Regions from separate parts of the Peribacillus sp. FSL M8-0224 genome, predicted to be linked through region 2. Evidence: riboswitches for the same ligand, from Rfam matches in the RefSeq annotation. Region 2 holds a riboswitch; each other region holds the start of a gene.
What was found. A riboswitch is a leader RNA that binds a small molecule or an ion and turns the genes downstream of it on or off. The one in region 2 is predicted to bind thiamine pyrophosphate.
Positions count from the first base shown of each region.

Region 1: it holds a riboswitch for thiamine pyrophosphate, as region 2 does, so the genes downstream of both, tenA (thiaminase II) here and MKX49_RS17810 (ABC transporter substrate-binding protein) in region 2, are expected to answer to the same signal.
Region 3: it holds a riboswitch for thiamine pyrophosphate, as region 2 does, so the genes downstream of both, tenA (thiaminase II) here and MKX49_RS17810 (ABC transporter substrate-binding protein) in region 2, are expected to answer to the same signal.
Region 4: it holds a riboswitch for thiamine pyrophosphate, as region 2 does, so the genes downstream of both, thiC (phosphomethylpyrimidine synthase ThiC) here and MKX49_RS17810 (ABC transporter substrate-binding protein) in region 2, are expected to answer to the same signal.

Region 1 covers NZ_JBBOOJ010000001.1:1,056,320-1,059,449, forward strand. Annotated here, with positions in the region: gene thiM (hydroxyethylthiazole kinase) at 1-19, opposite strand, end outside; gene thiD (bifunctional hydroxymethylpyrimidine kinase/phosphomethylpyrimidine kinase) at 16-822, opposite strand; gene thiW (energy coupling factor transporter S component ThiW) at 791-1,312, opposite strand; gene tenA (thiaminase II) at 1,328-2,017, opposite strand; TPP riboswitch at 2,109-2,213, opposite strand; SAM riboswitch class I at 2,371-2,475, shown strand; gene MKX49_RS05110 (Fur-regulated basic protein FbpA) at 2,651-2,839, shown strand; gene MKX49_RS05115 (aspartyl-phosphate phosphatase Spo0E family protein) at 3,089-3,130, shown strand, end outside.
Region 2 covers NZ_JBBOOJ010000001.1:3,706,822-3,709,951, forward strand. Annotated here, with positions in the region: gene MKX49_RS17805 (thiamine-binding protein) at 1-165, opposite strand, end outside; gene MKX49_RS17810 (ABC transporter substrate-binding protein) at 177-1,172, opposite strand; TPP riboswitch at 1,306-1,415, opposite strand; gene MKX49_RS17815 (protein-glutamine gamma-glutamyltransferase) at 1,729-2,556, shown strand; gene rarD (EamA family transporter RarD) at 2,652-3,130, opposite strand, start outside.
Region 3 covers NZ_JBBOOJ010000001.1:1,980,307-1,983,436, reverse strand. Annotated here, with positions in the region: gene MKX49_RS09545 (ABC transporter ATP-binding protein) at 1-711, opposite strand, end outside; gene MKX49_RS09540 (ECF transporter S component) at 730-1,308, opposite strand; gene tenA (thiaminase II) at 1,324-2,007, opposite strand; TPP riboswitch at 2,143-2,274, opposite strand; gene MKX49_RS09530 (SDR family NAD(P)-dependent oxidoreductase) at 2,403-3,130, opposite strand, start outside.
Region 4 covers NZ_JBBOOJ010000001.1:404,084-407,213, forward strand. Annotated here, with positions in the region: gene MKX49_RS01980 (HAD family hydrolase) at 1-760, shown strand, start outside; TPP riboswitch at 877-991, shown strand; gene thiC (phosphomethylpyrimidine synthase ThiC) at 1,127-2,908, shown strand; gene MKX49_RS01990 (hypothetical protein) at 2,931-3,101, shown strand.

The sequences.
Region 1 (3,130 bases), 2.7 Mb from region 2:
CGGCTGAAGAAATCTTCATAACAAGTCACTCCGTTCTTTTTTTGAATATGAATGAAAATGATGGACAGGTCCATGACCTTTACCGATTGAAAAGCTATTGCTTATCGCTTCGGAAATATAGGTCTTGGCTTGTTCGATCGAGACTTGCAATGGCAGTCCATTTGCCAGGTTAGATGTAATGGCGGATGATAGGGTGCAGCCCGTACCATGAGTGTTTTTGGTATGAATGCGCTCTCCCTTGATCCAGTGGAAGTCAGTACCATCATAAAAAAGATCATTTGGATTTCCTGCTGCATGGCCGCCTTTAAGTAAAACGGCTTTGGGACCCATTTCTTGTATCGAAATGCATGCCCTGTAGAAATCTTGTTTCGTCCGAATCGGGAAGCCAGTAAGTACTTCCGCTTCTGGTACATTGGGTGTTACAAGAGTTGCAAGCGGAAGCAATTCCGTTTTTAAGGCAGAGACGGCCTTTTCGTCGAGCAAATGGTGGCCGCTTTTGGAAATCATGACAGGGTCAAGGATAACGATGGCAGGCATGAAGGTTTTAAGGGACGCAGCGACCGTTTCCACGATTTCTTTAGATCCAAGCATGCCTATTTTTACTGCATCGACAGGAATATCTTCAAAGATAGCTGCAATTTGATCCGATATGATAGCTGTTTCAATGGGCTGTACAGAACGGACTTCCATTGTGTTTTGGGCGGTTACGGCTGTGATGGCAGACATTCCAAATACACCATGTGCAGAAAATGTTTTTAAATCCGCTTGTATTCCAGCACCGCCCCCTGAATCAGAGCCTGCGATCGTTAATGCTGTTTTCATAAAAAAACCCCTTCATATAATTATTTTTTAGCAGTATTTTAAGTAATATGAAAGCTAAAATCGCCCCTGCGAATGAACTGAACATAAAAGCCGGTAAAAAACCAAAAAGAGCAGCTTTTTCTCCCAATAGGAGGGTTGCAAGCGGATAACAGGCCAGGGAACCGAGAATGCCGGTCCCGATCACTTCCCCTAAACAGGCGAATTTTAAGCTTTGTGTTTTTCGATAAAGGATGGCGGCCAAAAGTGCACCAATCATGCTGCCGGGAAAGGCGAAAATTGAACCGGTACCAGACATGTTTCTAATGATGGAAACTAAAAAAGCTTGTGTCACAGCATATGTAGGCCCCAATAGAACCGCCGTCAGGACATTTGCCAGATGTTGAATAGGAAAGATTTTTGCAAATCCTGCAGGGATGAAAATAAATGAACTGGTCAGCGTCGTTAAAGCCGTGATCATGGCTGTCAATGTCAGTTTCTTGATAGGATTCATCCTCATGTCAACCACCTACAGAGGCCAATCCTGCTCATTTTGAACCATGTCCCAGAATAAATATTCATATCGGGAAGTAACCAAAAAGTGCTTTTCTAATCTAAGAAGTTCCTTTTCAGGCATGCCTTCCGTCAATTCTTCCAACAAAGTGATCAGCCACTTGTGTGCTTCCCCGAATTCAGGAGATGAATAGGACCTTATCCAATCTGCGTAGCGATTGTTTTCCAGTGCTGCTCCATTTTGTTCTTTTAATAGCAAACCGATTTCATAATAATCCCAAGCGCAGGGCAGGAGACAGGCGATCAAGTCTGCCAAAGTCCCATGCTGAGCTGCATTTAGCATGTAACCTGTATAGGCTAGAGTGGTTGGAGTAGGTTCTGTACTTTCCAATTCCTTGGAGCTGATCCCGAATTCGGAAGCATAATGCCGATGAATATCCATTTCCACTTGAAGGGTTTCATTTAAAATGCTCGCAAATTTTGCCATGGTTTCGATGTTATGGGCTTTGATGACACCTAAAGCAAAGAGCTTGGAATAATCCATGAGATAGACATAGTCCTGCTTCAGGTAATAGGCAAATTTCTTTTCAGGAAGTGTACCGTTTCCAATTGCCTGGACAAAGGGATGTGAATGGTTCCTTTTCCAAATCTCTTTTGCCCGTGCATGCAGTCTATCACTGAATGTTTCTAATTTTGTATTCTCCATTGTTCATCCTCCTATAGAATGGCTCCTTTTGTTGAATAAAAAACCCCGTTCCTGAATACGGAACGGGGTAGATGGATATAGTCTGTAAAATGGACGATATCATCCACTTCCCTCCGCCGGTATGAGCCGGTTCAGGTTCAAAGGGTCCGGAACTAATTCCATCTCAGTCTTAAAAAAGACTCCCCTAGTGGTGTGAATTGTATGTAATTACTGACATCATATCAGAAAGACAAGAAAATGCAACCCGTATTTGAAAGAGGAATCACTTTATGTCCAGGAAAAAAGGGAGAACCAGGTAATTGACTTTTGAAGATTATTAGGTTAGAATCATTTCTACATCATTATATATCGAATTCTTATCCAGAGAGGTGGAGGGACTTGGCCCTAAGAAACCTCGGCAGCGGACCCGTTTAGGGAACTGTGCTAAATCCAACAAGCATATGCTTGGAAGATAAGAAGAGCCGTACGGACACTGTCAGCCTCTTCTTAAATTAGAAGGGGCTTTTATTTTTGGGAAATAACGTTTAGTGACATACTAGAAAAGGTATATATAATTTGGTGAAATCAAACAAGTTGATAAAGTTTAGCTAACTAGAAGCAGGCACTAGGACGACTGGGAAAGGAGCCATTTACATGGCAGAATTATTTAAGAGGATTGAACAGAGGAAGGCAAAACTCATTGAAGAGCTATTGGCCAATGGAGTATACAAAACCTCTGATGAAAGGCACCTTTATGATGCCCCATTAAAAGTACTTGAAGATGAATATAAGATTGTTATAAATAGACCTAATAACGAGTCACCTTCTGAATGGATGACATAGTAAACGGAATACAATATTTGGATTTTTGGATAAGGGATATGATGTAAGCATTCGCAGTCTACACTAGTGGATGCTTTTTTTGCGTTTATTAGAAAACGACACAAATTATACATAATTAAATAACAAAATAGGTGTTTTGTCACATTTGACCTATAAAATAACACATTTAATTTCTGAAAAATAGTTGATTTTAACTAGTGGTTTCATTATGATGAAAGTGTAAAAATATTGAATAAATGGGAGGTGACTATGATGCCTTGCCGTAAGGTAACTATAGAAAAAGTAGAAGAG
Region 2 (3,130 bases):
TATCACGGCAAAAAGTTCGGAAAGCTCCCCCTCCATTGTCGTTTCAAGCGGGTGAACCTCATACTTGACACCTGATTCTTCAATGATCTTGATTGCTTCATCGACCATAGGGATGACATTTTCCCCTTTAGGAATAATTTGTATACTAACTAATGAATTGGCCATTGCATTTCCTCCTATTTTGGTAAAAATTCATTGGTAAATGCCTTTTCAGGATCGAAATCACCTTCAAGAAGCTTATTTTCAGTCATCCACTCACTGTAATTCTTCCAAATTTCAAGCTTTTGTTCACCCCATCGCGGAGCATCATCCTGATACTTGGCTGCAAGCCACTCCTGGCTTTTCTTCACTAGTTCTGGATCAAGATCCGGTGCAGACTCAATTAACATATCTGCTGCATCATCAGGATTCTTAATCGCAAACTGGTACCCTTTCGAAGCTGCATGAACGAATGCTTTAACAGTCTCGGGATCTTCTTTTATCATCTTTTCATTTGTAGTCAAAACAGGCGTATAGTAATCAAGCTTATCAGAGTATTCGGTTAAGTACACCATATTAAGCTTTTCATTTCGCAACTCAGCCTCTATGCCTGTCCAACCATAATAAATCCAGGCAAAATCTATATCCCTTTTAACCGAAGTGAAAAAATCCATGTCTCCTGTATTGACTATGTCCACTTCATTTACATCCGCATTTTCCTTTTTCATGAGTGAATCAATAATGGCCTTTTCAACCGGAGATCCCCAGCCACCATAAGTCTTCCCTTCAAAATCCTTGGGAGTCGTAATGTCCTTTGCCTCAGGGGAAGCGAATCCCGAGGTATTATGCTGGATGACGGCAGCTACCGAAACAATCGGCACGCCCTGCACGCGGGCCTGCGTTATGCCCTCCTGGTAGCTCACGCCAAATTCAGATTTCCCTGAAGCGACAAGCTTATCAGCTCCCGCTTCACCTGGCATGATAATTTCCACATCAAGACCTTGTTCTTTAAAATAACCTTTTTCCTTGGCTACATACAATCCTGTATGGTTTGTATTCGGTGTCCAATCGAGCACGACCGATACCTTTTTTAATTCTTCATTTTTAGATGCTTCTTCTTTTTCATTAGTTCCGCCTGCTCCGCATCCAGCTAAAAGGAAGAACGAAGCTAACAGTGGTAAGAATTTATTCAAGTCATTATCCTCCTACACATCTTATAAGATTCATATGCCGGAACCATGATGGGGCTCCAGGGCTATTCAAATACTGGATAAAAAAGCAAAAAACGCCCGAAGATGAATTCGGACGTTAACATACAAAACAGAAAATCAGTCATAATATGTTCCCTCCGCTGGCATCACCCAGATCAGGTTCAAAGAGTCAGCATCTAATGGATGCAATCTCAGCCAGCAGTACTGGCCCCCCTACATTTCTCGCACATATGAACTTTTCTCTCTCATTATATCAATTCATAGGGAAAAAGGAATACTAATTTGCTTCTACTCTCTAATTGGAAAGGTATTCCTTGCACTTCAGGATGTCTTGCAAAACATCTTTTGGAACGAAAATCATTGAAAGCAAAATAATTCTGCCTCTTTCCGTTCCAATCGTTCTTGGCTGCAACGGTGGCGGACACGCTCCAAATAGTCATTTCTTTGCAAGCATTCATATAATGAGCATTACGTGTAGACATTTTTGTTTACTGGTTTTATTAAACCCTTAATTTCATAAGCAAAAGGTGGATATGTCATGATAAAGATTAATCACAAATGGTTAGATGTCAGTCAAATCCAACCAGGTACAGCCTCTGCCAAATCGCTTGAAACTCTTCAATGCTTGGCGGAAGATTCTAACGTTTTTGAATACCGGAACTTTGGGGATTTTAATTTCGAGATACAGCTGAGGAACCGGGTCATAGAGGCAGCTATTGCGTTGGATAAAAGCGGGCCGGAATTTTCCACACTTGAGGAATCTCAATCCAATCAGCGTTATTGGCACCTTTCAAAGGATGGCACCTTTACCCTTCAGCCAGGGATTCTCCCTCATGCTGCGCTCGTTGACATTTTCATGAATGGGGGGCTTTATGCCTTCGAATGCGGGACAGCAATAGTCGTCACTTTTTTAAAGGCGATTTTGGATTTAATCGGCCCCAGGAATTTCGACTATCTTTTTTCAGACCTATTTTTATATGACTGGCGCCCTCCAAGGAATATGGCTCTCAGCGTTCACCAGGGAAGGGACTATTTACCAGGTGATTGCGTTTACTTCAAAAACCCTGATCACGACTTGGCAACCCCTGAATGGCAAGGTGAAAATGCCATATTATTAGGGAATAACCTCTTTTATGGCCACGGGATCGGGATTACCACTGCACAGGGAATCATCGATGAATTAAATAGCAATAGAAAGCCGTACGCCACCATATCAGCATTCCTGACAACACATATCATTTTCCTGGATAGTTCCTTCTATAGACAATTCCAACTGAATTCCCCCCGTGCCAATCCCGATAACAGTCCTGCCTGCCTTTCCAATTGTATTGTTTCTGAAATAGGTTCGAAGATATACCTTTCATGACCCTGACATTTCGCCTATGCCATAAAACCGTTTTATTGAGTAACGACATAAAAAAAATGCTTGGGCAGAAATCTCCCCAAGCATTTTTTTTCTTTTCACGCACCAATATTCCCTTTGCCTTTGAACCTGCGGGCACTTGCCTGCCCCCATTTCGTTATGGATAGTGTATAAACAGCCAAAGCTGACCATATGAACAAAAAGGCTAATAGATGTGCTTTGGTGAAACTTTCATGATAGACGAATACCCCGATCAATAAAGATAAGGTCGGAGCGATATACTGAAAAATGCCAAGCATCGATAACGGGATCTTCTCCGCCCCTTTTGCAAAATATAAAAGAGGCAATGCCGTGGCAATCCCGCCGCCCACCAACAGCAAGCTTGTGCTTCCGTCTGTAAAGAATTGCATTTCCGACCTGTTCATCAAGTAAATCAGGTAACCTAGGGCCAGAGGCGTTACCATCATCGTTTCAAGCGTCAGCCCGATTGCCGATTCGGCCTTGATCATTTTTTTTGCCAGACCGTATAATCCAAAGGTCATGGCCAAAACAAGAGAGATCCACGGGATCGTGCCGA
Region 3 (3,130 bases), 1.7 Mb from region 2:
CCAAACACCAGGGAACCAAATTCCATGTTCTCTCATTTCATTTTTATATAGGGAAAGAATGGTGTCTCTTGGACCATCAGCTATGATTTGACCGTCATCGTTTAAAAGCACGATTCGTTCGATGAATTCTAAAACATGGTCAATTTTATGTTCGACGATAATAACCGTTTTGTCTTTTCCGACTTCCTTCAACAAGTCCCAGATTTCTTTCGTTCCTTCTGGATCAAGCATGGCGGTCGGTTCATCTAAAAATATAACTTCTGGTTCAAGGGCCAATACTGAAGCAATTGCCAGACGCTGTTTCATCCCGCCTGATAATGTGTCAATACTTGTATGGTCCAGGTTCAATCCTACTTTACGGAAATGATTTTGAATCTTCTCTTTCATTTCTTCTTTAGGGACGGAAAGATTCTCTAGGACAAAGGCAATTTCCTCATCGGCAAATGGCATGCAAAACTGGCTATCAGGGTCTTGAAAAACATACCCCCATGAAGAAGGGCATTTCAATTTCTCCGCTTTCATCGGGACTTCGATGGAATTCGGAATCAATCCGCTTAACACTTGCAACAGAGTGGACTTACCACATCCAGATGGTCCCAACAATAACACTTTTTCTCCCTGATCAAATGATAGTGATAGGTCCTTGAATATCAAAGATTCATCACCGGGAAATTTCATTCTTAACTTTTCAACAGAAACGATTGGTTCCATGGCCCTCAACCTCTTCTTTTAATCAAGTTCTGCATAATCTTTATTGGAAACCGGACGCACAAGATTAGTTACCCCTGTTGCTTCCAGGACTTTAACTAGATAATAAGCGGTCACACCTGCAAAGAATATGGAACCCACAAACCTCGCTATCATGAATAACGATAGATTCCAAGTAGAAAGCGCACCTATTTCCCCGTATGCAAAATCCATGATAACTGATGCCAGGCAGGAAGCCATCGCAGCTAAAACGGCCACCGGCATATTGAATTTTTTATATTTGAACCCCATGAACACCAGTTCCGCGAACAAACCTTGGACCACCCCATATAACAGTACAGTCAGCCCCCATGGGGAACCTAGAAAGAATTCCCCTGAAGCTGCAGCTATCTCCGCCAAAAGTGCCACACCCGGTTTCCGTAAAATGAAAAAGGCGACAGGGCCAGCTATAAACCACATTCCATAAATAAGTTGATCCAGATGTAATCCTAATGGTTTAACGGAATAATAAATCGAACCCCAAAGGATATAAACGATTCCAAATGCTACCGCAATCACGATCGTGACTAATATATCCGTTAATTTCAATCCTTTTTTCATTGTTTCATTCTCCTTTTATACTTCTAATGTTTCCTTATGAACGGGCCATGTCTCTAAACGATAAGCCATTTCCCAAAATGAGTATTCATATTGGCTGCTGAGAATAAAATGCTCTTTCATTCTCGCCTTATCTTCTTCAGTTACTTTTTCAGCAATCTCATCCAGCCTCGCAATTTGTTCTTCCACCAAAGTGCGGAACCACTCTCCTCCGTAAGCCGCTATCCATTCTTGATAAATCGGCTCTTCGGGCATGCACCCTTGCAGCTTTTCACCTATCTCATAATACAGCCAGTAGCACGGCAAGATAGCTGCAATAACATCTCCTAAATGTCCCGAATAAGCCGCACGATACATATGGGAAGTATAAGCATAGGCAGTCGGGGCAGGCTTGAAATCTTCCCGTTCTTCTTTTGTGATGCCTAATCTCTCGGAAAAATTCTCATGAAGCTTCAACTCCGCTTCATATGTTCCTTGTGCATGGCCGGCAAGCCTGCTTGTTGTATGTAAATCTGTAGCTTTGACTGCCCCTAAGGCTTGAACTCTAGCAAAATGAGATAAATAATAGGCATCTTGCATGACATAAAAACGGAAACACTCCAATGGCAATGTGCCATCTCCTATTCCTGCTACAAACGGATGATTAAAACTAGCTTCCCAAATGTGATCAACTTCCTTACGGATTTCCTCTGAAAACTTCATGTCCATTACCTCCAAATTGTATTTTTTCATTGAACGATACAGAAAAAAACACTTATCACCCCTTTTTTTGCAAACAAAAAACCACTTTCTTAAACGTAAAGAAAGTGGTTGTACAAGAAATAATACAGAAATGTATAGTTCCAGACCCCACTTCCCTACGCTGGTATAAACCAGATCAGGTTCTAAGGGTCTTAAAGTCATACTTTAATCTCAGCTTTTGTGGGTAAAAAATCAACTTTTACCTATAAAGCACCCCTAGTGGTACAAATTGTATATTAAAATTCATTTGCCTTTATATTAACACGATAAATCCAATTGTCAAACGTATTAGAAAAGTTTTCTTGATTTAGGGTTACTAAACTTTCAATCTTCCATACCCACATAACCACGATCTATTAAACCATTGTTAATCCACCATTTACGGAAAGAGTTTGCCCCGTAATATACCCTGCCTCTTCCGAAACGAAATAGGAAACAGCACTGGCAATGTCCTCTGGTTGTGCTAGCCGGCGGAATGGAATCGCTTTTTCCAAGGCGCTAGCTATACCTTCATTATATGAGCCTATTTCTTGAAATAGGGGCGTATCAGCAGGACCTGGCGCTATACAATTGATGTTGAGTTTATGACGTGCCATTTCTCTTGCTATCGTTTTTGTAAAGGCAATAACCCCTCCTTTAGCAGCCGAATAAACTGCTTCTCCACTTGATCCGACTCTAGCTGCATCGGATGCAATATTTACTACCTTACCGTATCCATTTTCAATCATGAGAGGTAAAATTTCCTTGCATGTATGGATCTGCCCAAGTAAATTAATATCGATAATCCTTTTCCATGTGCTGGGATCACTTTTTAAAAATGGTTCCACCTTATCCCAGCCTGCATTATTAACCAATATATCTATTCTATGATAATAGTTCACTGATTCTTCGACGGCTTTTTTTACACTTTCTAATTTCGTTACATCACAATGGACCGCTCTGGCTTCAAAACCCGACTTTTCGATTAAAGAAACCGTTTCCTCTGCATTTTTAAGATTAATATCAGCCACGATGACGTTAATATTGCGAGAAGCCAATTTTTTTGAAATTTCTCTGCCAATTCCGCTTCCAGCACCTGTGATAA
Region 4 (3,130 bases), 3.3 Mb from region 2:
TGATACATTACTATGGGATCAGAAAAGTGTAAAAGAAGCTTTTGTGGCCACATGCGAAGTTGCCAAGGAGAAATATGGTCTGAATGTCGACGAGTTTGAAGAAGCGGTGCGGAAGGAAGCGCGTGATCTTTATTCTTCTTACGATACATATGCATTCACTCAAATGATCGGAATCAACCCATTTGAGGGACTATGGGGGAATTTTCAGGATGATCATGATGAATTCCGGAAGATGGCCGGGATTGCACCGGCTTATCGGAAAGAAGCGTGGACGAGGGGCTTGAAGGCATTAGGGATCGATGACCCGGAATTTGGGCTTGAACTGGCAGAACGTTTCCCGGCCGAAAGACGCAAAAAGCCATTTATCTATGAAGAAACATTCCGTGTTCTGGATGAATTAAAAGGGAAGTACAAATTGCTATTGCTAACGAACGGATCTCCTGAACTGCAAAATACCAAACTTGAAATAACGCCTGAACTGGTTCCTTATTTCGACCAAATCGTGATTTCAGGCGCATTTGGACGAGGTAAACCGGATGCCTCCATTTTTGAGCACGCTTTGGAAATCATGGAGCTTGATAAGGATGAAGTATTGATGGTCGGCGATAATTTAATGACCGATATCCTTGGAGCATCACGGGTAGGCATAAAGTCGGTTTGGATAAATCGCCATGATAAGGAACGGAATGAAGTGCTTCCAACCTATGAAATCAAGCATTTAGAGGAGCTTTTCCCTATCCTTGAGAGCCTGGGGAATTAATTGGCGGTCCTCCTCCAAATAACAAATTTTAAATGATTGCAGAGAAAATATTAGGTCTTTCAAATTATTTACAGAATGAAAAGGGTGAGATATAGTTACCCTGTAATCAATTAAATTATTCAGACTAGGGGTGTCCAATAAAAGTTGGGCTGAGAGAGAAGCGCTTAAGCTTCTTAACCCTCAGGACCTGATCTGGTTCATACCAGCGTGGGGAAGTTAGAATCTACTAAACGATGACATTTCAATCGGTCATTTCTGTAGTCATACTAACGTTAGCCGGGTCTTAAATATGAGACCTGGCTTTTTCGTGCGAAATGGATTGGATTTTGTCCTTTTTAAATGAACTTAAAAAGGAGAAATGAAATCATGAAGAGTAATTCAGTAAATGACATGAACGTTTCAATTATGTCCAGTTTTGCCGGGAGTAAAAAAGTGTATGTTGAGGGATCTAGACCCGATATTAAAGTACCTATGCGTGAAATTGAGCTAAGTCCGACAACAGGGGCATTCGGCGAAGAGGAGAATCCGCCTTTACGTGTATATGATACAAGCGGCTTCTATACGGATTCAGAATATCCGATTGATATTCATAAAGGCCTTGCCCCGATTAGACGCAGCTGGGTTCTGGAACGGGAAGATGTTGAAGAGTATGAAGGGCGTGAAATAAAGCCTGAAGATAACGGATATAGAAAAGTGGAGTCACAATCCAATGCCGAAGTTTTTCCGGGATTGAAAAGAAAACCATTGCGTGCGGTGAAAGGGAAAAACGTAACCCAGCTCCATTATGCCCGCAAAGGGATCATTACTCCAGAAATGGAGTTCATTTCGATCAGGGAAAATGTAGCCCCTGAGTTTGTAAGGGAAGAGGTAGCTAGCGGGCGGGCAATCATTCCGGCAAATATTAACCATCCTGAAAGTGAGCCCATGATCATCGGACGTAATTTTCACGTGAAGATAAATGCGAATATAGGAAATTCAGCTGTCAGTTCATCGATCGAAGCTGAAGTGGAGAAAATGACTTGGGCTACACGATGGGGTGCAGACAACATAATGGATCTTTCCACAGGAAAGAATATTCACACGACGCGGGAATGGATTATCAGGAATTCACCTGTGCCGGTTGGGACGGTTCCGATATATCAAGCATTGGAAAAAGTGAATGGGGTCGCGGAAGATTTAAATTGGGAAGTTTTCCGGGATACATTAATCGAGCAGGCTGAGCAAGGTGTCGATTACTTCACCATACACGCTGGTGTACTTTTGCGATACATCCCCATGACAGCAAAGCGAGTTACGGGTATTGTTTCCCGGGGAGGCTCCATCATGGCACAATGGTGCTTGGCCCACCACCAAGAAAGTTTTCTCTATACACACTTTGAAGAGATTTGTGAAATCATGAAGACGTATGATGTTTCTTTCTCATTAGGTGACGGTCTCCGTCCGGGATCCATTGCAGATGCAAACGATGAGGCACAATTTGCGGAATTGGAAACACTTGGGGAATTGACGAAGATTGCTTGGAAGCACGACGTTCAAGTCATGGTGGAGGGACCCGGCCACGTACCGATGCATTTGATTAAAGAAAATATGGATAAGCAGCTGGAAGTCTGTCAAGAAGCACCATTCTATACCCTGGGACCATTGACGACGGATATAGCTCCTGGATACGACCATATCACTTCTGCGATTGGTGCTGCCATGATTGGATGGTTTGGAACTGCCATGCTTTGCTATGTGACACCGAAAGAGCATTTGGGACTGCCGAATAAAGAGGATGTTCGGGTAGGGGTCATTACTTATAAAATTGCAGCACACGCAGCTGATCTTGCAAAAGGCCATCCGCAGGCAAGAAAACGGGATGATGCCCTTTCGAAGGCTAGATTCGAATTCCGTTGGAGAGATCAATTCAATCTTTCCCTTGATCCTGAAAGGGCGGTTGAGTATCACGATGAAACTCTTCCGGCAGAAGGGGCCAAAACAGCCCATTTCTGTTCAATGTGCGGACCGAAATTCTGCAGTATGAGAATCTCTCAGGACATTCGTGATTTGGCGAAGGAAAAGGGTCTGGGTTTTGAGTCGGTAATCGATGAAGGGCTTAAAGAAAAAGCGAATGAATTTAGGAAAACGGATGGGGAAATCTATCAATGATTCCGACGAGAGGGAGAATTCGATGAATCGGGTAATCCAGATAAAAGTTGAAATGAAACAGTTGGAAACTCAATTGGAGCAGCTGAAAAGGGAGCTGAACATTTTTCGGGAGAATTGTAACCATGAATTTGTGAAAAATGATTATAGTCAACAATGTACAAAGTGCCACTTGATCGAAAGTCTGCAATGGTAATGATTCCATAATCGTCCTTATGGAATGAC